2 linked regions of the Thermocoleostomius sinensis A174 genome follow. The protein of the gene in region 1 binds, or shares a complex with, the protein of each later gene. Links are inferred from orthologs where the notes say so. Each region holds a gene or a part of one and is shown on either strand. Other genes may lie near its edges.

Region 1 (2,977 bases):
TGGCTTCGAGTTGAGGAGGAACGCGCCTGAGTTGATTGAGAGGGCATGGCTCGCGTCACCGTTGGCTGCAACAGCGGCCGCAAATCAGCCTGAGTACTAAACACCCACCCTACAATTGAGGCAATCAGCAACGTAAAGCCAACTCGCAGAAATACCACTTCGGGCTGATCGCGAAAGGCCGTCCAGGTTGCCCAAAACACGATTGGATTCACAGTGGGAGCCGCCAACAAAAACCCGATCGCCATTGACGACGGGGCCCCTTGCACGATCAGCCGCCGCGCCACTGGCACATTGCCACATTCGCAAACTGGAAACAGGCAGCCAATTAAACTACCAGCCAACGCTGCCAGTAAAGGATGCCGTGGAACTGCTGCCACCAATTTGCGCTCGTCTACAAACAGCAACAAAGCACTAGAAAATAGCACCCCGAGCAGCAAAAAGGGGATAGCTTCCACCATTAGGCTAAAAAACAGCGTCAACGCATTGTTAAGCTGGTTGGCTGTCAGCATAGAAAATCACAATCAGGTACACGGAGAGTTATTCTACTCGATCGTGTTGTTCCAGCAAAAGAATAGATCAAGGGTAGATGAAGCAAGGTCGTTCTAAGCGCTCTAGCTACGTTTGTTTAATCCCCATTCGTTGTCATGCGGCATGGCATTCACCCCACCGCCACCGGCTCCTCTCCTTGCCAAGAAGAGATTGAGAGGGGTCGGGCATACGGTGCAACCGGATAGAGAACGGGCATAAGGAAGCAGAGGTTGGGAAAGGCGGGCAATTTCAAAAACTATCGAATTCCCTGACCTTTAACTCCCAACCCCCAACGTCCTAACCGACGTACCGCTGCACCGCCAGCACTAAACTCTCAGTCCAATAATGGGTTAGTTCAGCACTCACGGCTTCTACCATGACGCGAATGAGGGGTTCTGTTCCAGAGGCACGAACTAATACTCGTCCCTGATCGCCCATCGCTGCTTCTGCATCAGCGATCGCTTGCTGTAAGCGATCGCTCTGTTGCCAGTTCAGCCGCCGTTCACGATCGTCTACGCGCACATTGCGTAGAATTTGGGGATAGGTTTGAAAGCTTTGATTGACTAACTCAGCTAGGCTAGTGCCTGTTTGCTGAACCAGCGCAGCCAAGTGTAGCGCCGTTAATAAACCATCACCCGACACCCCATAATGGGGACAGAGGATATGTCCAGACTGCTCGCCGCCCAGCTTTGCGCCTCGGCGTTGCATTTCGGCATGAACATATTGATCGCCCACGGCTGTCCGAATCAGAGTGCCACCCTGCCGCTGCCAAGCTCGTTCAAAGCCAAGGTTGGCCATCACGGTTGACACAATCAAGTTGTCGGGGAGTTGGTTGGTTCGCTTCAGGGCTTGCCCCCACAGGTAAAGAATGTAATCCCCATCTACCAATCGTCCTTGTCCATCCACAGCAATAACCCGATCGGCATCGCCATCAAATGCAAATCCTATATCGGCTCCACAGGCTTGAACCGTTGCCTGCAAGTGTTGTGGATGGGTGGAACCACAGTTGACATTGATTCGATCGCCATCCGCTCGATCGTGCAAGCAGATGACTTCGGCACCCATTTCAGTAAATACCCTTGGAGCAATGTAAGTCGCGGCTCCCCAAGCTAGATCCAGAACTATACGCAACCCACTTAGCGTTAGCTGGGGCAATAGGGGTCGCTGAAGCGATTCGAGGTAGTTTGCCACTAGATCGGCGCGATGCTGCTGCTGTCCCCAACTTGCCGAAATGGGTTTGTAGTCTGAAAAGTTACCACGTAGGGCTGCTTCCATGTCGGATTGCAATTCTGGAGAAAGTTTAGCTCCGGTTGCGTTAAAGAATTTGATGCCATTGTCTTCAGGAGGATTGTGACTAGCCGAAATCATCACTCCCCCGATCGCCCCAGGGGTTGTACTCGTTAAATGAGCAACCGCTGGTGTAGGACACAAACCCACATTCCACACTTCTAATCCTGCTGCCGTTAGCCCAGCCGACAGAGCCATCGCTAGCATATCGCTAGAATTGCGCGAGTCTTGACCCATTACAATTGCGCCAGCCTCACCATGATGCCGCCGAAGCACCTGTCCTGCCCAAAAGCCAACCTGTAGCGCTAGTGGAGCGGTCAAGAGATCGCCAACCCGTCCCCGAATGCCATCGGTTCCAAATAAACGAGTCGAGGGCAATGACACAACTCCCCAACTGGGCTGAATCGAGTTCGGTGAAACAGGATTCGAGCGCACCGGCTTCGAGTGGGTTTGAGGCGCAGCGATCGCCGTCTCAGTCGGCGGCACAGAAGACAACACCATATTGTTTTTTCACTCCATACATCACACTCACAGCGGAGCATAACACGGTTATCCGCAAAGCGCACAATCAACTGTTACGGAATCCATTACAGGGAGGTGCTATTTCTGTCAATTAAGCAATCGGCGATGAGTTCCGAAACTGCTACAAATTAAACAAAATTTAATCTTTGCAGCTTAGCGTGCAATCTGTTTGATAGTGTACGCAAAATTCCTGAGATAGTTCTCTCGCCAAAGACAGGTTTGTCAGCCGATCTCGTTCAAATTTGCTCTTTTAAACCTGCACCTCTGCTAAAAGTGTTTGCATCTCTTCTAATGACAAACCTTGTTGGATATAGCGAGGCGAGGCAGGATTATAAGGACTCTGCAACCGATCGATGGTCACAATTTGGGCTTCTTCCGGTAGAACGGGCACATCCGGGTCGGGGTGGGTAGAGCGCATCAGTGAACTGGAAAACCCACGAAAAATGGCCACCTGATCTCGTTCACCCGCTATTTCAGCCGTCACCAACAGCACTTCTTGCGGGCGCTTCAGCGTGTATTGCTCTAAGCGAAATCCGATCGACCTGTTCATCAGTCTCTCTCCCCATTGCTAACCCCTCATTCGAACGCTCAACGCTCAACTATCAACTACTGCTCTACCGCTGTGCGTCCTTGCTTGCCT
Region 2 (3,043 bases), 1.5 Mb from region 1 along the record:
GCCTGAGCGATCCGAAGTTGGCAAAGACTGCCGTTCGGGTGTCCTTGGTTATCGGGTCTTTGTTATTCACCATCAATCATGGAATGGCATTGGTTAAAGGGAAAATGACCAAAGAGCGTTGGATTTCTGCGTGCTTAACCTACTTGGTGCCATATGCCGTCAGCATTCACGGCCAATTCACTGCTCGATCGCAGCAGTAGGTGCTTGGCACAGATGTCCTCATTTCAACCGCTACGATGCGGTCATTCCTTTCATTGGGTTGAGCCGATAGGATGACCCAAAACCTGCTCAGACCTTAACCTTGCCAAACCGCCGATCGCGCTGTTGATAGGCACTCAAGGCTCGGTGAAACTCGTTACGATCGAAATCGGGCCAAAGGGTATTAGTGACATACAGTTCTGCATAGGCCACTTGCCACAGCAGAAAGTTACTGATGCGCATTTCGCCACTGGTGCGGATAAGCAAATCCGGGTCGGCATGCCCAGCCGTATACAGATGGCGCTCGAATAGAGCTTCATCAATTTGTTCCGGTTGCAAATGCCCTTGCTGCACCTTGGTGGCAATTTCTCGGCAAGCTTGAATAATTTCCTGGCGACCGCCGTAATTGGTTGCTACGGTAAACCGAATGCCCGTATTGTTGCGGGTTTCTGCCATCGATCGCTGAATTTCTTCTCGCAGCGATTTGGGCAGTGCATCTAAATTACCCACAAAGTGAATCTGTACCTCCTCGGCCATCATTTCTCGCAGTTCTTGACGCAGGACGCGTTCAAACAGTGTCATCAGAAAATCAACTTCTTCTAACGGTCGTCCCCAGTTTTCCGTAGAAAAGGCATAGGCAGTTAGGGCTGAAATTCCCCAATCTTTGCAACAGCGCAGCATATCTTTCAACGTATCCACGCCGCGCCGATGCCCCATAATCCGAGGTAAGCCCTGCCGTTTGGCCCAGCGACCATTACCGTCCATAATGACCGCTACATGCCGGGGTAGGCGATCGCGGACCAAGTCAGCAGGTAACTCTCGTTGGATGGTTGGGTTGACAGTCATTTTTTCTCCCGAGAAGCCGATGATTTAGAACGAACAAGACGTGGAAACAGCAAGATCATGCGGGCACTCAACTTGCGACCAAGACTGCGCAAAGGAGCCACCCGTTCTGGATCAACCGAAGGGGAAAAACGTTCCCGCAATAGTTCCCTCAGTTTACTGCTTGTTAGGGGTCGATTTAGATTGCCCCCTTCTGCCAGCGAAATTGATCCGGTTTCCTCAGATACAACTACGCATACGCAATTTTCGACTCGCTCGGTAATTCCCATCGCGGCTCGGTGGCGCGTTCCCAACTGTCGCGAAGCCGTGCGATCGGAAATTGGCAAAATCACTCCGGCTGATATCACCCGTGAGCCACGGATAAAAACGGCTCCGTCGTGAAGCAGGGTAGAGGTCTGAAAGATCGTTTGCAGTAGCTCTTTGGAAACTTCGGCATTTAGCCGAACGCCAGGAACCGAAAAATCTCGCTCATCCACCGGGCGATCGGTTTCTAAGATTAATAATGCGCCCGTTCGGTTTTGAGAAAGTTCTTTAACTGCGTCCACAATCTCGTCAATCACACTATCGGGTTTGGGCGTTGCTCGGCGGCTAGGTTGAAAAAGTTGAAGCACTTCTCCGCGTCCCAGTTGTTCTAGCAAACGGCGAAATTCGGCTTGAAGAATAAAGGCCATCGCCACAGCCGAACCAATCACAAGTTTCTCTAAAACAAAGGTCAGCAACGTTAGCCCTAAAATACTACTTAAGACCGAGGACAACATCAGGATAATTAACCCTCTGACCATCCAGAGAGTGTGCCGCTCACCGATAATGACCAATAGCATGTAGGTGAGTAGCAGGACTAACCCCACATCGATCGCACGGAGCAATGGCAAGGACCAAGTCCAACCCAGATCTTTCAGCAATTGCTCCAACAGAGATCCCATCTGCTCGACTCTGGCTTAAGTGATATCAGAAGGATGAAAACTTAACCGGGAGGTCCGATGACTTATGTGAGCGTTATCGAACACCAAACTAATTCGAGGTAAAGGATCGATAAAGTCTTGCATTTTTAATCGTGAAGCTTGCTGGTCAAAAAAGATAGTTCAAACTTCAACACTCAATACTCAAAACTCTTCTAGCCTAGAACCCCTTCATCATCTATCTTCCACTGCAAGCTGTCTTCTTCATCCCTCTGGCTTAATTCTTCATCCTTTCTCTACAAGTTTTTCTGGTAGGCAGTCATGTTGAATTAAGTCTTGATAACTTTCCCGCTTCAGGATCACGTCGGCTTCACCCGCATTCACTAGAACGGCTGCCGGACGAGGCAAGCGATTATAGTTGGACGCCATGCTGTAGTTATAGGCACCAGTGCCCATAACAACCAACGTGTCACCCGATTTTGTTTGAGGCAGCCGCGCTTCTTTGATGACAATATCACCTGACTCACAGTGTTTTCCGGCTACTGCCACCATTTCTGTCATTTCTGCCGACATGCGATTGGCAATAACCGCTCGGTAGATTGACTGATAGGTAATAGGGCGAGGATTATCAGACATGCCGCCATCTACAGTAACGTAGGTTCGCAGATTTGGGATTACTTTTTGACTGCCAACGGTGTATGCAGTGACACAAGCAGAGCCAATCAGCGATCGTCCCGGCTCAGCAATCAGTTTTGGTAATGGCATCTGAAGGGTTTCGCAAGCAGCCACCACCCCTTCACAAATCACCCGGACCCACTCGTCAATACTGGGTGGATCATCCTGCTCGGTATAGCGAATGCCCAAACCACCACCAATATCTAATTCGCGCACGGGTAGATTATACGTGGCCGCCTTGCTCATCCACTGCATCATCACCATTGTTAAGTCTTGATGGGGTTGCAGTTCAAAAATTTGCGAGCCAATGTGGGCATGAAGTCCTACACACTCTAGAGCAGGTTGCTGGCTGACAAAAGCAAATACATCTTCAAGCTGATCGGGATCAAAGCCAAACTTGCTGTCTAGGTGTCCAGTGCGAATATAGT

The links.
Region 2: the proteins of glmM (region 1) and cdaA are in contact, whole or in part, in a crystal structure (PDB 7OJS), measured with the Bacillus subtilis proteins. The link is inferred for Thermocoleostomius sinensis A174 from one-to-one orthologs.

What each region holds. Positions count from the first base shown.
Region 1 is NZ_CP113797.1:1,900,797-1,903,773, reverse strand. Bases 72-2,974 are described here. They hold glmM (phosphoglucosamine mutase), read right to left. Parts: upstream 2,317-2,974; coding sequence 826-2,316; downstream 72-825. Other genes in these bases: OXH18_RS08245 (DUF3177 family protein), read right to left, coding at 2,944-2,974; OXH18_RS08250 (DUF7734 family protein), read right to left, coding at 2,588-2,887; OXH18_RS08260 (permease), read right to left, coding at 72-509. In the rest of the region: more of OXH18_RS08260, read right to left, coding at 1-71; more of OXH18_RS08245, read right to left, coding at 2,975-2,977. UniProt on the Bacillus subtilis protein: Catalyzes the conversion of glucosamine-6-phosphate to glucosamine-1-phosphate. Glucosamine-1-phosphate is used for cell wall biosynthesis.
Region 2 is NZ_CP113797.1:410,254-413,296, reverse strand. Bases 3-2,971 are described here. They hold cdaA (diadenylate cyclase CdaA), read right to left. Parts: upstream 1,965-2,971; coding sequence 1,041-1,964; downstream 3-1,040. Other genes in these bases: lysA (diaminopimelate decarboxylase), read right to left, coding at 2,226-2,971; OXH18_RS01680 (isoprenyl transferase), read right to left, coding at 289-1,044; nrtS (nitrate/nitrite transporter NrtS), read left to right, coding at 3-200. Also shown: more of nrtS, read left to right, coding at 1-2; more of lysA, read right to left, coding at 2,972-3,043. UniProt on the Bacillus subtilis protein: One of 3 paralogous diadenylate cyclases (DAC) in this bacteria, catalyzing the condensation of 2 ATP molecules into cyclic di-AMP (c-di-AMP). Upon expression in E.coli leads to c-di-AMP synthesis.